3 regions of the Streptacidiphilus sp. MAP12-16 genome follow, and region 3 is predicted to be linked to each of the others. Evidence: riboswitches for the same ligand, from Rfam matches in the RefSeq annotation. Region 3 holds a riboswitch; each other region holds the start of a gene.
What was found. A riboswitch is a leader RNA that binds a small molecule or an ion and turns the genes downstream of it on or off. The one in region 3 is predicted to bind S-adenosylmethionine.

Region 1 (5,840 bases), on a different contig from region 3:
CTCGAAGACCAGCTCTGCTTCGCCCTCTACGCCGCTTCTCGTGCGGTCACCGGGCTGTACCGGCCACTGCTGGACGCTCTCGGGCTGACGTATCCGCAGTACCTCGCCTTGCTGGTGCTCTGGGAGCGCGGCGAGACCTCGGTCAAGGAACTCGGCATCGCTCTCCAGCTCGACTACGGCACTCTGACCCCGCTGCTCAAGCGCCTGGAGGCGAACGGCCTGCTGCGCCGGGAGCGCCGCCGCGACGACGAGCGTGCGGTGCGGATCACACTCACCGACGAAGGCGCCGCCATGCGCGAGCGCGTCCGTGCCCTTCCCGGCGCGATCGGCGACGGCATCGGCCTGGAGCCCGAGGAGGTCGAGCGCACCCGCGCCACCCTCCGCCGCCTGACCGCCAACGTCACCGCCCACAACCCGGCCCGCAGTTGACTCGCGAGATTCTGCTCCGAGGCCGGGGCCGGCCGTAGCTCGGGTCGTGGCCCATGGGAGCCGATGGCGCTGGCGGGGCTCGGCTTCCCGGAGTGCATCCGGCGGCGACCGCGGTAGGCGCGCTCCGCCATCTGAGACGTACACCTTGCGCCCACCCGGGCCCAAGATCCAGGATGGTGAGTTGCTGGACAAACGAGGAGGCGGCATGACCGAGCAGCCCGATTCGAACCCTCTGTCCGAGGGCATTACGCCCGACGCGCTCCTGCACGTCGGCTCCAGCGACGATGTCACCGCCGAGGATCTGGTTCTTGCCTCGGGGCGCGACCTGACCCCCGAGCATCTCGCCTGGGCGGAGCGCAAGCTGGCCGCGGAAGGCCGCGCCGCCATCGAGAAGCTGCTCCCCTAAACCGCGCCGCGAACCACTTCCACCCGGCCGGTCGCGGATCGTGCCTGGCCGGGGGCCGTCGACGTCGCGTCCCCCGCACCGCTGTGCGCCGCGCCGGCACCGGACCAGGCTTGGGGTGCGGCTGCTGCGGTGGGTCGCCGGAAGGCGGCTCGGTGATGCACTCAGCGCTGGGCTCATCTCCGCGACGACGGAGTGCTGCACAAACGCGACGGTGACCGGGTCGACCAGCGCGCTGCGGTCCTGGTCGCGCGGGGGCAGCTTCGAGAACTGACCGAAGACGTCTTCCACCCCACCGTGGTCGGCGATCAACTCGGCACTGACGTTTCCACCGTGCCCCATCGTGCGTGCCCCTTCTGGGTGACCATGCCTGCTCCGTGGGTGGTCCTCCCTGTCGAACAGAAGCCGGGCAGGTTGAGACGCGCCGCGCCGGACGAGGGGCGTCGCCGTAGCCTTGGTGTGGAGCCGCATCGGCTTCGCGTTTTCGCCTCCCGTGCCACCGGCGACCCGAAACCCTCTCCGGTGCGAGCGTCGGAGCGGGGTATGCGCGGGTCGGCCTCAAGTCGGCGGCTTCCGGGCCAGGAAAGGACGGCGACCACCGAACCCGCACTCACCCGGGAAGTGAGGAGCCATGTCCGGCGTGACCGCCCCGGTGACCCCCATGGGTCCCCGGAGACCGCCCTGGGGTCGCCGCGTGCGACGCGCCTGGCGGCGGTCCTGGGTCTACCGGTTCGGCGGGCGGGCACGGGACGTCGAGTTGATGCACCGGGCGCTCGGTTTCGCCGCCCTCGGCCTGGTCACGCTGGTGCCGCTGCTGATCGTCGTGGCGGCGGCTTACCCGGTCCGCGGCGAGGGGTTCGCAGGGTGGCTCGTGGACGGGCTCGGCGTGACCGGGACGCCCGCGACGACGGTACGGAACCTGTTCTCAGCGCCCCAGCGCGTGCTGGGCACCACAAGCGTCTTCAGCGTCGTGGCCGGTGTGGTCTTCGGAATATCCTTCTCCTCCTGCATCCAGACCGGCTACGAGCGCATCTGGGACCTGCCGCCCGGACGATGGCACGCCGTGTGGCGCCAGCTGACCTGGCTGGCTGCCCTCACCGCATGCCTCTTCGTGGACGTGCACAGCGGTTCGCTGCTCCAGCACGGATGGGCGGAGGGTACGTTCCGCGGACTCCTGACCTACGCGACCGGAACCGTCCTCTTCTGGTGGGGACAGCACCTGCTCCTGGCAGGGCGCGTCTCCTGGCGCCAACTGTTCCCCGGAGCGTTCTTCACGGCGCTCGGCCTGGTCGGCCTGCGAGTCGTCTCATCGCTGGTCCTCGCCCCGCTGCTGGCCAGCGACGCCCTCACCTACGGAGCAATCGGCACGGTGCTGCTGGTGCAGTCGTGGATGATCGGGGCCGGGGTGGTCGTGTTCGGCGGCGCGCTGCTCGGCCGCGAGTTCAGTGCGGGCCGCGATCCCGAGCAGCCCCTGCGAGATCGCCGGGTCTCCAGGTCACGACCGCAGCCACGGCGGCGCCAGGCTGGCTGAGGAGTCCTCAGCTCAAAAAAGGCGGTCCTCTCTCGGCCAAGCCGTCCGGCGCGCCGGAGAGCGTCCAGGGAGACGCGACCGCACTACTGCACCGCCCGATTGGCCTCATGTGGTTTGGCTGTGGCGGCCTTCGGGGATGTGATCGTCTCGCTGGCCATGCTGCGCACGACGAGGCTCAGGGAGCTTCGGGACGGATGCGAATGCTGGACGGCGGCCCGGCCGGCCCGGCGCAGCCGTTCCCTCGGCCGAGGCATCGTTCAACCAACAGGAGGGGTCTTGACTTCAACGGAGGGATCGCTCGTTTCCCGCAGGGCCCTGTTCTCGCTCGGCGGCCTCCTCGTGGTCAGTGCCCTCGCGAACGCCACCCCGGCCGCCGCCGAGGCGAAACCGCGGCCGCGGCGGCGGGCCGCGGATCCGGAGAAGCCCCAGTTCTACGTCCACCAGGGCCCGCGCGCGATCGCGCTGACCATCGACGACGGACCTCACCCCGAGTGGACCCCGCAGGTCCTGGGGATCCTCGGCAGGCACGGAATCACCGCGACCTTCTGCCAGGTCGGCGAGCAGATGCAGGCCTACCCGACGCTGGTGCGCCGAGTCGCTGCCGAGGGACATCTGATAGCGAACCACACCTGGACGCATCCCGATCTGGCGCGGGTCTCGCCAGGGGTGCTGCTCAGCGAAATCGAGCGCACCAGTGCCGAGATCCTCCGAATAACGGGCACTGCGCCCGGCATCTTCCGCGCCCCCTACGGGGTCTGGACTGCGGAGACCTTCGCCGCATGCCGTCAACTGGGGCTACGCCCGGTGGACTGGTCGGTGGACCCCCGCGACTGGTCCAGGCCGGGCACCGCCCACATCGTGCGGGAGATCGAACAGCACACTCACGGTGGATCGATCATCCTCGAACATGATGGCGGCGGGGACCGCTCCGAGACTGTGGCCGCCCTGCGCATCGCAATCCCGTGGCTGCTGGACCAGGGCTACTACTTCGTCACACCCTGATGTGGCGGACGAGGCCCACGGGTCTGGTGCTGATCTGGCCGAGGTACTTGGTCCCGGGGATGCGCGCGGCTGTGTACTTCAGGCTCAGGGTGGGGCCGAAGTAGATGTCCACCTTGCCGTTGGCCAGCCCGAGGAAGATCGGTGCGGTGTCGCTGAAGTACTGCACCTGGTAGGGGCTCTTGCCGGCCGCGGCGCACGCGGACGCGCCGTTGGTGAGGATCTGCTGGAAGGTGGATCCGGAGCTGGTGGCCACGTTGTAGCCGCACAGGTCGGTGAGGGTGGTGGCCTTGTCGATCTTTATGTCCTTCGCGCCCAGGAACGACTGGCCGTCGCTGAGGTACGTGGCGAAGTCGACGACCCGCTCGCGGGCCTTGGTGGCACCGAAGTTGGCCTGCCCCACGTCGTACTTGCCGTTCAGCACACCGCGGATGACGGTGGGGAAGGCGCCGTACTGCACGTCCCAGGTGACGCCGAGCACCTTGGCGACGGCGTTGCGCAGGTCGATGTCGAGGCGAGGGGGTGACGGCGTGGACGGATCAGTCCTCGGCGCCGGAGGGCGCGGGTGAGGTCAACAGACCGGACATGTCCTCGGACACAGCGCGTTGCTCACGGGGAGCAGGTCCTGGTGGCACCGGGCGATCCGCAGCTGGAAGGAGCCGTGCGGGTGCGGCGTGCTGCCGTCGCTGTCGCCGACGCCTCGTACCTGCATATGGTTCACCTCACAGTCGTCGGGCCCTCGGGGCCTCGCGCTTACAGGACGGCACCGTCCTGTCGGGTCGTCACCTGGAGCACCCCACCGCGGACGAGGGTTGCCGGTCAGCAAGCCAGGGCTTGTCGCTGACGCTCATCACCAGGGATCACGTTAACCGTTCAACCACGACTGGGCAATACCTATCGATCCAGTAGGGATTCAGGTCGCCGCCGAGGCGATGGAATCAGCCACCGGTTGACCGCCGGTCGATCTCCAGTTGATCTATGGGGATTGTGCTCGACGTCCATTCGAAGTTACGGTGTGAGCAGGTAATGAGCGTCAGCGACAAGCCCTGGCTTGCTGACCAGCAACCCTCCAACGCGGCGGGGTGCTCCAGGTGACGACCCGACAGGACGGTGCCGTCCTGTAAGCGCGACTTCGAAGGCGGAGGTGGACAGCAGTGCGTCAGGCCACAGGCACGTACTCACGGCGACACATCGATCTCCAGCGCATCGCCAGCGCCCTCTGTCCGACGGCCTGAGCCGCACAGCCTGAGCCGCACAGCCCGGGAGCGATAGGACCCCGGCCGTTGGCGTCCGCGGCCGCTGGCGTCCGACGCCGCGCCGCCGTGCACCGCCCCAGGCGGACTGCGCGTCCCTGGTAGCACCCTCCCTCCCGCCGACTCCGCCCCGGGCCAGACAACACACCCCGACGCGGTTCCGTTCGGCATGCCCGCCCTACCGGTGGAGACCGGTGGAGCACCCTCCCGAGCAGGAAGCGACATCCCCATGCCCCGACCACGCCCCGCCCTCCACCTCGCGGTCGCCCTCGACGGCGCGGGCTGGCACCCCGCGGCCTGGCGGCAGCCCGACGCCCGGCCGGACGAACTTCTCACAGCCCGGTACTGGTCCGATCTCGTGGCCGAGGCCGAACGAGGACTGCTGGACTTCGTGACCATCGAGGACTCCCTCGGCCTCCAGTCCACCGACTACAACATCACGGACGGGCGGACCGACCAGGTCCGCGGCCGACTGGACGCCGTACTGACCGCCGCCCGGATCGCACCGCTGACCGGCAACATCGGCCTGATTCCGACCGCGGTGGCCACCCACACCGAGCCGTTCCACCTCTCCAAGGCGATCGCCACCCTCGACTACGTGAGCACCGGCCGGGCCGGCGTGCGGGTGCAGGTGTCGGCGCGCCCGTACGAGGCGGCGCTGTTCGGCCGCCGGACCTTCCCGCCGTTCCGGCTGGAGGACTTCGACCAGCCAGAGGTCCAGTCCCTGGTCACCGAGTCGTTCGAGGAGGCGGCCGACTACGTCGAGGTCGTCCGGCGACTGTGGGACAGCTGGGAGGACGACGCCGAGATCCGCGACACCGCGACCGGCCGGTTCGTCGACCGCCACAAGCTGCACTACATCGACTTCGAGAGCCCGACGTTCAGCGTGAAGGGCCCGTCCATCACGCCGCGCCCGCCGCAGGGCCAGCCGGTCGTCGCCGCACTCGCCCATGCGACCATCCCCTACCGCCTGCTCGCCCGCTCGTCCGACGTCGGTTTCGTCACCCCGCGCGACAGCTCCCAGGCCGCCGCCGTCCTCGCCGAGATCCGCGCGGAGCAGGCAGCCGCAGGCCGCGCCGACGAGATCCTGCACGTCTTCGGCGACCTGGTGGTGTTCCTGGACGACGACCCGGCCTCCGCCGTCCATCGCCGGGACCACCTGGACGAGCTCGCCGGCTCTGCGTACGGCAGCGACGCCCACGTGTTCGCCGGGACGCCCGCGCAG
Region 2 (5,840 bases), on a different contig from region 3:
CCGGACAGGGTGGCTTCGTATGGACCGCGCTGGCGCCCGCGACGGACGGACCCGACCTGCGACGGTTCCTTCCCGTCGCGCCCGGGGCCTCACCTACCCGGCCCGTTGTCACTCTCTACCTCAGAGTGCTAACGCCAATGATTAGCACTCGACCCCTCCGAGTGCAAGCAGATGGAGTGTGAAGGGGCGGTGGCGAGGGGCGCGGAACGCCGAGAGGCCCGCACCCCGAAGAGGGCACGGGCCTACTGGAAGACCTGAGTTGCGCTTCGTTCGGAACGAGGCCCAGCCGGTCCTGTCGTCAGTCAGCGATCGCTCGACCGGTCACACCACGCGGACCATGTCCGCCTGCGGACCCTTCTGACCCTGCGAGATCTCGAACTCCACTCGCTGGCCCTCTTCGAGCGACCGGTACCCGTCCATCTGGATCGCGCTGTAGTGGACGAACACGTCCGCACCACCGTCGACCGCGATGAAGCCGTACCCCTTCTCCGCGTTGAACCACTTGACGGTGCCCTGAGCCATTCCAAACTCCCCTATTACTGGCCCTTTCACGGACCGCACTCCGCGGACCGGGCCGAGACGCCGACGCGTGGCGCAGCGCTCAACCGACGCTGAATGTATCCACTCAGATGCCCTCCGCAACAGGGCATAAGGCGGAGAATTCTTGGCGGGCGTTAAGGGACAGCGGCGAATCAATGCAAACAAACGCCCGCAAAGCGGTCCGGGCATAGCAGACTTACCCGACAAATCACTTCGGTTTTTCTGATGCTTCGAGCGCGCCTCCGCGCCGGTTCCCGTCTCAGCCAACGGGACGGGGCATCGCGCTGGACTGCCGGTGGTGCAGGAGTGATTCAGGGGTGGCGCACGTGGCGGAAGCGAAGGGGGTTTGAATCCTGCGCCGACTGCGCAGTAACTGGTGAGACGGTCAGAAGCAACCGGAACTCACTCTACCCCTACGCCCGGTCAGCCCCGTGCACGGGGGACGGACATGAATGCGAAAAGCCGGGACGCCCCGAATGTGCGGGCGCCCCGGCTTACGACCGGTCGGCTATGGGGATAGCCGGGTTCGGCAGGTCGGACGGCTCAGCCGCCGGCCACGGCGGGAATGATCGAGACGCCCGCACCGTCCGGAGTTGCCGTCTCCAGGCCGTCCGCGAAACGCACGTCGTCCTCGTTCACGTACACGTTGACGAATCGGCGCAGCTTGCCGGTGTCGTCGAGGATGCGGCCCCGGATGCCGTTGTGGTTGGTTTCCAGGTCGTCGATGACCGCGGCCAGGGTCGCGCCCTCGGCCGCCACCTCGGCGGCCCCGCCGGTGTAGGTGCGCAGGATGGTCGGGATGCGGACGTTGACGCTCATGCGAGGCCAGCCTCTCGGAACGAGTCAAGGGTGGGGCGGATGGTGGCGGAAAGACCGGTGGTGGGTTCCACCGCGTCCAGGGTCTTCAAACCGTCGCCGGTGTTCAGTACGACGGTCTCAGCGGCAGGGTCGAGCAGGCCGTTCTTGATGAGCTTCTGCAGCACGCCGACCGTGACGCCGCCCGCGGTCTCGGCGAAGATGCCCTCGGTACGAGCGAGCAGCTTGATCGCGTCCACGACCTGCTCGTCGTTGACGTCCTCCACCGCGCCGCCGGTGCGGCGGCAGATGTCGAGGACGTAGGGGCCGTCCGCGGGATTGCCGATCGCCAGGGACTTGGCGATCGTGTTCGGCTTCACCGGGCGGATCACGTCCTGGCCGGACTTGAACGCGGCCGACACCGGGGAGCAGCCCTCGGCCTGCGCGCCGAAGATCTTGTAGGGCTTGTCCTCGACCAGGCCGAGGGCGATGAGCTCCTTCAGACCCTTGTCGATCTTGGTGAGCTGCGAGCCCGAGGCGATCGGGATGACCAGCTGGTCCGGCAGCCGCCAGCCCAGCTGCTCGCAGATCTCGTACGCCAGCGTCTTGGAGCCCTCGCCGTAGTACGGGCGCAGATTGACGTTGACGAAGCCCCAGCCCTCGCCCGCCGGGTCGCCGATCAGCTCCGAGCAGAAGCGGTTCACGTCGTCGTAGTTGCCCTCGATGCCGACCAGCTCGCCCCCGTACACGGCGGCCATCACGACCTTGCCCGCCTCCAGGTCGTGCGGGATGAACACGCAGGAGCGGAGCCCAGTACGGGCCGCGGCAGCGCCGACCGCGCCGGCCAGGTTGCCGGTCGAGGAGCAGGAGAGGGTGGTGAAGCCGAAGGTGCGCGCTGCCTCGACGGCGATGGCGACGACCCGGTCCTTGAAGGAGTGCGTCGGGTTGCCGGAGTCGTCCTTGACGTACAGGCCGCCGGTGACGCCGAGCTCGCGGGCCAGGTTGTCGGCCTTGACCAGCTTGGTCCAACCGGGGTTCAGATTGGGCTTCGTCGCGACGTCGACGGACACCGGAAGCAGCGGCGCGTAGCGCCAGATGTTGTTGGGACCCGCCTCGATCCGCGCGCGCAGCGCCTCGGGGTCGCCGGTGGGCAGCTCGTACGCGACCTCCAGCGGACCGAAGCACTCGGTACAGGCGAAGTCGGGGGCCAGCGCGGTCCGTGCGCCGCACTCGCGGCAGGACAGGGCGACGGCGGGGCCGAAGGATTCCGCGGCGACCTGCGGAGGTGCTGCCTGCGGACTTGCTGCCTGCGAAGGTGCGGTGACAGATGTGACAGCCATGATGGCGAGGCCCTCTCTCCTCATCTTCCCCACGGCGCGTCTCGCCGCAGGACGGAATTGGCACCTTCCCCACCAGGGCCGCGACGGCTTGTACTGGCAGGAGGGTTGCCGGGACTTCAACGGGCCGTTCCCTCAGTCCCTCTGGATGAGCTCTATGGCGGTCCGCCCAGCAGGCGGACGCATTTGTGAGACTGGCACCCCCGATGTGCGCCGGGTGTGCGTCGTCCCCAAGACTGTAACCGAAGCGCCCCGCCCCGATCACAGTCGTCCGCGAGGCGAGACGACAACACCATGACGACAGCACCATGACGACGACACCATGACGAGGAGTCCTGTGCTTGACGAGGTCGCGGACTGGCTGCGCCGCCGCTCCTGGACGGCCGCCGACCGCCCGCTGCCCGACCTGCTCGCCGCCAAGCGGGCGAGCGGAAGCACCGTCAGCGTCGTACTGCCCGCGCTGGACGAGGAGGCGACGGTCGGCGAGATCGTCACCGCGATCCGCCGCGACCTGATGGAGGACGTCCCGCTGGTCGACGAGCTCGTGGTGATCGACTCCGGATCCACCGACCGCACCGGCCAGGCGGCCGCCGCGGCCGGAGCCCGGGTCGTGCACCGCGACGCGATACTGCCGCACCTGCCCGTCATCCCCGGCAAGGGCGAGGTGCTGTGGCGATCGCTCCTGGTCACCACCGGCGACATCGTCTGCTTCATCGACGCCGACCTGCGCGAGTTCGACTCCACGTTCGTCTCCGGCATCGTCGGGCCGCTGCTGACCGAGCCGGACGTCGCCTTCGTCAAGGCCATGTACGACCGGCCGCTGGACACCGACACCGCCGACGGCACGGTCAGCATCCCGGCCGGGGGCGGCCGGGTCACCGAGCTGGTCGCCCGCCCGCTGCTCAACCTGCACTGGCCGCTGCTGGCCGGATTCGTCCAGCCGCTCGGCGGCGAGTACGCGGCGCGGCGCGCGCTGCTGGAGCGGCTGCCCTTCCCCACCGGCTACGGCGTGGAACTGGGCCTGCTCGTGGACGCGCTGGACCTGGCCGGTCTGGACGCCCTCGCCCAGGTCGACGTGGGCGTGCGGCACCACCGCCACCAGGACGCGCTGGCGCTCGGCCGGATGGCCGCCACCATCCACCTCACCGCACTCGACCGGCTCGCCCGCACGGATCGGCTCAAGGCCGGCGACGACCTGGTCAGACTGCGGCTCACCCAGTTCACCCGCACCGCCGCGGGCTTCACGCCGACCACCGTCGACATACCCACCGTCGAACGGCCGCCCATCGTCACGCTGCCCGAGCGCGATGTCTGACCGACTCCGAGGTTCGACTCCGACCTTCGACTCCGACCTTCGACTCCGACCTTCGACTCCGAGGTTCGACTCCGCCATTCGGCTCCCCATTCCAGCCCCTGATTGACTCCCTCCGTTTGACTCCCTCCGCGAGAGGCAAGGTAGGACTCATGGCCAACGCAAGTCCCGCACGGATTCTGCTCGCATCCAACCGGGGGCCCGTCTCCTACACGGTGGAGGACGACGGCACGCTGACGCACCGCAGGGGCGGTGGCGGACTGGTGTCCGGACTCTCCGCCATCGGCAACGACATCGAGTCGGTCTGGGTCTGCGCGGCGCTCTCCGAGGGCGATCGCGTCGCGACCCGGCGGGGCCTCACCGATCCTTCCGTCCGGATGCTCGACATCGACGCCGGGACCTTCGCCCGCGCCTACAACGGCATCGCCAACTCCACCCTGTGGTTTGTCCACCACCTCATCTACAACACGCCGACCACCCCTGTGTTCGGCGCCTCCTTCCGTCGCGAGTGGGCCTCCTACGAGGCGTACAACCGGGCCTTCGCCGAGGCCCTGGCCCAGGCCGCGGCGCCCGGGGCGACCGTGCTGGTCCAGGACTACCACCTGTCACTGACACCGCGGCTGCTCCGCGAGCTCCGACCCGACCTGCGGATCGGGCATTTCTCGCACACCCCCTGGGCCCCGCCGGACTACTACCGGCTGCTGCCCGACGACGTCGCCCGCGACGTGCTCGCCGGCATCCTCGGCGCCGACCGCGCCGGATTCCTCACCCGCCGCTGGGCGAGCGCCTTCGCCGACTGCTGCGAGGCTGTCCTCGACGCGGACGTCGACCGCGCTGCGCTGACCGTGACGTACCAGGGACGCACCACCCGGCTCGGGGTGCACGCCCTCGGCGCGGACAGCGACTTCCTGCGCGAACGCGCCCACCGCCCCGACGTGGACCTCAGGCTCGCCGCCCTACGGGAGGCCGTCGGCGACCGCCGCACCGTGGTCCGGGTGGACCGCACCGAGTTGTCCAAGAACATCGTCCGAGGGCTGCACGCCTACCGGCATCTGCTGCGTACCAGGCCCGAATGGATCGACCGCGTCGTCCACATCGCCTTCGCCTACCCGTCCCGACACGACCTGCCGGAATACCGCGAGTACACGGCGTCGGTGCTGCGCACGGCGCAGGAGATCAACGACGAGTTCGGCACCGCGACCTGGCAGCCCGTCATCCTGCACGTGGACGACGACTTCCCGCGCTCGCTCGCCGCCTACCGGCTCGCCGACGTGGCGCTGGTCAACCCCATCAGGGACGGCATGAACCTGGTCGCCAAGGAGATCCCGGTCGTCTCCGACGAGGGCTGCGCCCTGGTCCTCTCCCGCGAGGCCGGCGCCTTCGCCGAACTCGGCGAGGACGCCGTCGCCGTCAACCCCTACGACGTCATCGCGACGGCCGAGGCTCTGCACACGGCGCTGACCATGCCCCGTGCGGAGCGGGCCGAACGCTGCAAGCGGCTGGCCGAGGCGAGCACGGCGCTGCCGCCGTCGGCGTGGTTCCTGGAGCAGTACGCGGCGCTGACGGCCGATCAGGGGCAGGAGTAGGAGAAGCTCGCGGAGGCGGAGCCGGCGACAGGACCGGTGATCCACACGGTGGCCGTCCCCTGGAACGTGCCCTTGCCCTGAACGGTCCAGCGCAGCGGCACCGACACCTGGTGCAGGCCGGCCGGGACTGACTGCTGCAGCACCCCGCTGTCGGTGCCGTCGCTCCGCACCCAGCGGTAGTGGACCGTGCCGGACCGCCCGTTGGTCTGGAGGGTCGCGGTCACGACCTCCGTGCCGTCGCAGCCGAGGCTCGCCGGAGCGGCGGCGACC
Region 3 (5,840 bases):
CGCCCAGCGAGGCGACGTAGTCGGCCAGCTGGTCGATCTCGGCCTGGGTGTAGATGACCTTCTTGCCGGGGACCTGCGGGCCGGGCTGCTGGGCCGGCATGCGGCCGGTGCCCACCTGGAAGTCCACAGCCGCGCCGCCGACGCCCACCAGGCTCGGGCCGAGCTTGGTGCCTTCGCCGGACAGGCCGTGACAGCTGGAGCAGCCGACGGCGTACAACTTCTTGCCCTGCTCGACCGAGAGGGTCTGGCTGCTGTCAGCCTGCGCGCTGTTCGCGGGCGCGAACGCGGCATACAGCCCCCCGGTTGTCGCCAGCGCAAAGAGTAGGACGACGAGCGCTGCCAGCGGGTGGCGCCGTCGTGCGGAGAGCTTTTTCACGGATTAACCCCGGTGTGAGGATCAGGAGCGTCTGGAGTCTGGTTGACCGTCAGGTCGGTCTGCTGGGACCGCCCGGCGGTTGCCGAGGGGACGGTCCGACCCTGCCTACTTGATCAGATAGATGGTCGCGAAGAGGCCGATCCAGACCACGTCGACGAAGTGCCAGTAGTACGAGACCACGATCGCCGCCGTGGCCTGCTCGTGCGTGAACCGCTTGGCGGCGTACGTACGGCCCAGGACCATCAGGAAGGCGATCAGACCACCTGTCACGTGCATTCCGTGGAAGCCGGTGGTCAGGTAGAACACCGAGCCGTAGGGGGACGAGGACAGGGAGAGGTGGTCGTCCTTCACCAGGCTCGTGTACTCGTAGATCTGACCGCCGATGAACATCGCACCCATGATGAAGGTGACGATGAACCAGGCCCGGAGCTTCTTCACGTCGCCGCGCTCGGCGGCGAAGACACCCATCTGGCAGGTGAAGGAGGAGAGCACCAGAACGGTGGTGTTCACCGACGAGAAGGGAACGTTGAGCGCATCGTTGTGCGCGTGCCAGTACGCCGTTCCGGTAACCGAACGGAGTGTGAAGTACATCGCGAAGAGGGCCGCGAAGAACATCAGCTCGGAAGCCAGCCAGACGATGGTTCCGACGCTGGTGAGGTTCGGCCGGTTGACCGATCCGTGTGCGTGCCCGGTTTCTACTGCAGTTGCTGTCGCCACGACCGACATTATGTCGGTCGCTTATTCCGTCTTCACCCCGGGGGGTGTCCCTCGGTGTGTCCGCGTGGTGACGTACCCTCCGCCGGGCCGGGGACGGCTGACGACCTCGCAGGTAGCCCGGATGGCAGGGGGTCCGGTTGGGTGACTCCCGTGCGCGACTGGCCGGGGGGTCGCCCGAAATGGTGAACCGGGAACCGCCGGACGGCTGCCCCGCGTCCGCCGCGGCGGTCTACCGGGTACGTCCTGGCGATCTACCGGTACGTCCTGGTGCCAGGGCCGGTGCTTCCGGAGTAGCATCCGCGGCAGACGCCGAAGTGGTCCCGATCACACCCCAGGGGGATAGCGGACGATGGCACTCAACGTTCTTGTCTACAGCGACGACCGGAACACGCGCGAGCAGGTCCGGCTGGCGCTCGGACGGCGGCCGGCCGCGGACCTGGAGGAACTCCAGTACCTGGAGTGCGCGACCGCGCCCGCGGTGATCAAGGCCCTGGATGCGCACGCGAAGGGCACCCGGCGGCTGGACCTGCTGGTGCTGGACGGCGAGGCGAACCCGGTCGGCGGGATGGGACTGTGCCGCCAGCTCAAGGACGAGATCTACGGCTGCCCGCCGGTGCTGCTGCTGATCGGCCGACCGCAGGACTCCTGGCTCGCGGCCTGGAGCCGCGCGGACGCTGCCGTCCCCGCACCGGTCGACCCGGCGGTGCTGGCGGAGACGGCGAGCACGCTGCTGCGCAGCGGGCACGCGCATCTCGTCGGCTGAGATCCTCCCTCTGGGCGCCGTCCCCGGTCGCTAGGCTGGCCTCTCCCTACTTACCCAGTGAGAGGCCATGGCCATGGCGGCTGCGCTGAACAACGGCGTGAACCCTGCGAACGGCGGCGGCGACCCCGTGCAGGCGCGGTCCTGGCCGGATGTCCTCACGGCTCTCGTCTCCGGTGCCGACCTGTCGGCGGGCGAGACCGCGTGGGCGATGGACCAGATCATGAGCGGGGAGGCGACGCTCGCCCAGGTTGCCGGGTTCATGGTGGCGCTGCGCGCCAAGGGCGAGACGGTGGAAGAGATCGTCGGCCTGGTCGACGCCATGTACGCGCACGCCACCGTCATCGAGGTGCCCGGGCGGGCCGTGGACATCGTCGGCACGGGTGGCGACCGGGCGAAGACCGTCAACATCTCCACCATGTCGGCGGTCGTCGCGGCAGGCGCCGGCGCGCTGGTTGTCAAGCACGGCAACCGCGCCGCCTCCTCCGCGAGCGGGGCCACCGACGTGCTGGAGCAGCTCGGCGTCAACCTGGAGCTGTCGCCCCGGCGGGTCGCCGAGGTCGCGGTCGAGGCCGGGATCACCTACTGCCCGGCGCCGGTGTTCCACCCGGCGATGCGCCACGCCGGACCCGCCCGCCGGGATCTCGGCATCGCGACCTTCTTCAACCTGCTCGGCCCGCTCACCAACCCGGCGCGGGTGACCGCGAACGCGGTCGGCTGCTTCGACACCCGGATGGCCGGGCTGATCGCGGGCGTGCTCGCCCGGCGCGGGTCCTCGGCCCTGGTGTTCCGGGGCGACGACGGACTCGACGAGCTCACCGTCACCGGCACCTCCACGGTGTGGCAGGTGCGCGACGGCGAGGTGCGGCGGACCAGCTTCGACCCCCGCGAGGTCGGCATCGAGTACGTCGGCATCGAGGCGCTGCGCGGCGCCGACGCCGCCTACAACGCGCAGGTCGCGCGCCGGGTCTTCACGGGGGAGCAGGGTCCGGTCAGGGACGCGGTGCTACTCAACTCGGCGTCGGCGCTGGTCGCGCTGGACCAGACGGACGCGCCGCTGGCGGAGCAGCTGGCGGTGGCGATGAAGCGCACGGCGGAGTCGATCGACTCGGGTGCGGCGCAGGCGGTTCTCGCCCGCTGGTCTGCGGCGACGCGGCGCTGACAGCACCCTCCTCGTCAGCGTCTGCGTCTCGGATGGCGGTCAGGGGTTCGCCCGAGGGGCGGACCTCTGACATACTCCTTCCCAGGTCACGAGTGACAGCGCATTGGCCCCGGCTTGCTGTCCGGCAACCCTCCTTCCGTGGCGGGGTGCTTCCGGGTGACGACCAGGCCCTACGGCAACAACGCCGCAGGGCAAGCGCGGATCCCTCCCTTTTTTGAGGCTGCCGGCCTGAGGCTGCCAGCGGCCTTGCCAGGGATCCACTGGACTCCCTGGAGGGGTAGTCATGTCCGCATACCCGAACTCTGTTTCCGTGTGCCGACCGCTCGCGGTTCTCGGTCGTGACGTCGAGGTCCCCCTCGTCAGCGGGGCGAAGGTCAGCTACGCCGCGCTTGACTACGCCGCCAGCGCCCCCGCCCTGCAGCGCGTCTGGGACGACGTCGCCGCGTACGCCCCTTACTACGGCAGCGTGCACCGGGGCGCCGGGTACCTCTCGCAGCTCTCGACGGACCTGTTCGAGCAGAGCAGGGTCACCGTCGCCGAGTTTCTCGACCTGCGCGAGGGCGACCAGGTCGTCTTCACCCGCGCCACCACCGACTCGCTGAACCTGCTGGCGAGCGTGCTGCCGGCCGGCACCCGGGTGTACGCCTTCGAGACCGAGCACCACGCCTCGCTGCTGCCCTGGCGCCGCGAGGACCTGTCTGTCACCTACCTGCGGGCGCCGCGCTCCCCGCAGGAGGCCGTCGCGGCGCTGGAGTCGGCGCTGGCCGAGGGAACGGCGGGGCCGCGTCTGGTGTGCGTCACCGGCGCGTCCAACGTCACCGGGGAGATCTGGCCGGTCCGCGAGCTGGCCGAGGCCGCCCACCGCCACGGCGCCCGGATCGTCCTGGACGCGGCGCAGTTCGCCCCGCACCACCCGGTGTCGGTCCGCGAGTTGGACGTCGACTGGGTCGCTTTCTCCGGCCACAAGCTCTACGCGCCCTTCGGCGCGGGCGTCCTCGCCGGGCGCGCCGACTGGCTGGACGCCGCCGAGCCGTACCTCGCCGGCGGCGGCGCGAGCCGCACCGTGGCGCGGGAGACCGACGGCTCGGTCGCGGTGGAGTGGCACCAGGGTCCCTCGCGGCACGAGGCGGGGTCGCCCAACGTCATCGGCGCCTACGCGATCGCCTCCGCCTGCCGGGCCTTGGCCGAGGCCGGGTTCGAGCAGTTGGTCGCGCGCGAGCAGTATCTGATCGACCGGCTGCGCGCGGGGCTTGCCGAGATCCCGCAGGTGAAGGTGCTGACCCTGTTCGGCGAGGACCACCCGAGGGTGGGCGTGCTGTCCTTCGTGGTCCAGGACTGGAACAGCTCGCACTTCTCGGCCGCACTGTCCGCCGAGTACGGCATCGGTGTCCGCGACGGCCTGTTCTGTGCGCACCCGCTGGTGCGCACGCTGCTGGGCGGCCAGGAGACGACGCCGTCCGAGTGCGGGGCGCCGGAGGCGTCGCTGCCGGGGGAGCGGAGCCTCAACGCCATCCGGGTCAGTTTCGGCGCCGGCACCCCGGAGGAGCACGTGGACCGCTTCGTCGCGGCCGTGCGGGAGCTTGTCACCGAGGGCGCGCAGTGGGCCTACCGTACCGAGGGCGGCCGCTGCGTGCCGGACACCCGCCGGACCGGCTGAGACCGGTCGGTCCAGGCCTCCGAGCGACGGGTCCTACTCGTCCAGGCCGAGGGCGAAGGCGGCGTCCAGGTCGACCTTGGAGTAGGTGCGGAACGCGATGTGCGTCTCCGTGTGCTCCACCCCGGGCACCTTGTTGACCTGGCCGGGGATGACGTCGGCCAGGTCGTCGTGGGCGCGCACGCGGATCATCGCCACCAGGTCGAAGGCGCCGGAGACGGAGTACACCTCGCTGACGCCGTCCAGGGCCGCGATCGTCTCGGCGATCTCGGGGATCCGGTCGACGTTGGTCTTGATGAGCACGATCGCGGTGATCAAGGGAGGTCTCCTGGAAGGACAGCGGCACTGTTGCGGCCAGAGTATCCGCGCCTGCGGCAGTAGAGCAGCCAGGCGAAGAGGAAGCCGCCGAGGAAGCCGATGAGATGGGCCACGTACGCCACGCCGGTGACGGCGGCCGAGGCGGCGTGCACCGACCTCCACTGGATGGCGAACCACACCCCCAGCACCAGCCACGCGGGGAAGCGCAGCGGGAGGAACAGCAGGAAGGGGAGCAGGCTGGTCACCCGCGCCCGCGGGTACAGCCGCAGGTACGCGCCCAACACGCCTGCGATCGCGCCCGACGCCCCCACCAGGGTCTGGCCCGCGCTGTTGGCATGGGCCTCGAACAGCGCGTAGCCGTAGGTCGCGAAGTAGCCGAGGGCGACGTAGCTGAGCAGGAACGGCAACCGTCCCATGCGCTCCTCGACCATCGCGCCGAAGACATAGAGGAAGAGCATGTTGCCGAACAGGTGCAGCCAGCCGCCGTGCACGAACATCGCCGTGAGCACGGACAGCGCCGGGACCTTGGGGAAGTGGGCGGGCGCGGGGCAGCCGGCGGTCCGGAAGGACCGCAGCGGCTGGTTGTCCAGCAGTTCGCTCGGAATCACGCCCCAGTGCTGGTAGTACGTCAGTTCCGCGCAGGCGCGTCCGGCCCCGGTGCCGTACAGCGGGTCGAGGCCGGACACCGGGCCGACCAGGAAGACCACCACGCACGCGGCGATCAGCGTGAAGGTCACCACGGGGACGTATGGCAGCGAGACGTACGGATCTGGCTTATCGTCACGAACCAGGGTCACCATCTACCAAGCATTCCTTGGCGGGACAAATCTGACACTGCGGAGCTGGGACGGAT

Region 1: linked by a shared signal. The riboswitch ahead of ABIA33_RS13865 (transporter substrate-binding domain-containing protein) and the one ahead of ABIA33_RS08395 (aminotransferase class V-fold PLP-dependent enzyme) in region 3 are both predicted to bind S-adenosylmethionine.
Region 2: linked by a shared signal. The riboswitch ahead of thrC (threonine synthase) and the one ahead of ABIA33_RS08395 (aminotransferase class V-fold PLP-dependent enzyme) in region 3 are both predicted to bind S-adenosylmethionine.

The regions. Positions count from the first base shown of each region.
Region 1 is NZ_JBGCBY010000009.1:41,769-47,608, forward strand. It holds gene ABIA33_RS13845 (MarR family winged helix-turn-helix transcriptional regulator) at 1-429, shown strand, start outside; gene ABIA33_RS13850 (hypothetical protein) at 635-835, shown strand; gene ABIA33_RS13855 (YhjD/YihY/BrkB family envelope integrity protein) at 1,464-2,363, shown strand; gene ABIA33_RS13860 (polysaccharide deacetylase family protein) at 2,640-3,365, shown strand; gene ABIA33_RS13865 (transporter substrate-binding domain-containing protein) at 3,355-3,870, opposite strand; SAM riboswitch class IV at 4,107-4,217, opposite strand; SAM riboswitch class IV at 4,385-4,495, shown strand; gene ABIA33_RS13870 (putative leader peptide) at 4,517-4,597, shown strand; gene ABIA33_RS13875 (LLM class flavin-dependent oxidoreductase) at 4,845-5,840, shown strand, end outside.
Region 2 is NZ_JBGCBY010000003.1:115,361-121,200, reverse strand. It holds gene ABIA33_RS04465 (cold-shock protein) at 322-522, opposite strand; gene ABIA33_RS04460 (MoaD/ThiS family protein) at 1,084-1,359, opposite strand; gene thrC (threonine synthase) at 1,356-2,675, opposite strand; SAM riboswitch class I at 2,693-2,827, opposite strand; gene ABIA33_RS04450 (glucosyl-3-phosphoglycerate synthase) at 3,010-3,987, shown strand; gene ABIA33_RS04445 (trehalose-6-phosphate synthase) at 4,137-5,570, shown strand; gene ABIA33_RS04440 (hypothetical protein) at 5,555-5,840, opposite strand, start outside.
Region 3 is NZ_JBGCBY010000005.1:221,987-227,826, forward strand. It holds gene ABIA33_RS08375 (c-type cytochrome) at 1-376, opposite strand, end outside; gene ABIA33_RS08380 (heme-copper oxidase subunit III) at 482-1,102, opposite strand; gene ABIA33_RS08385 (hypothetical protein) at 1,443-1,856, shown strand; gene trpD (anthranilate phosphoribosyltransferase) at 1,924-3,015, shown strand; SAM riboswitch class IV at 3,100-3,219, shown strand; gene ABIA33_RS08395 (aminotransferase class V-fold PLP-dependent enzyme) at 3,299-4,672, shown strand; gene ABIA33_RS08400 (Lrp/AsnC family transcriptional regulator) at 4,706-4,987, opposite strand; gene ABIA33_RS08405 (rhomboid family intramembrane serine protease) at 4,984-5,787, opposite strand.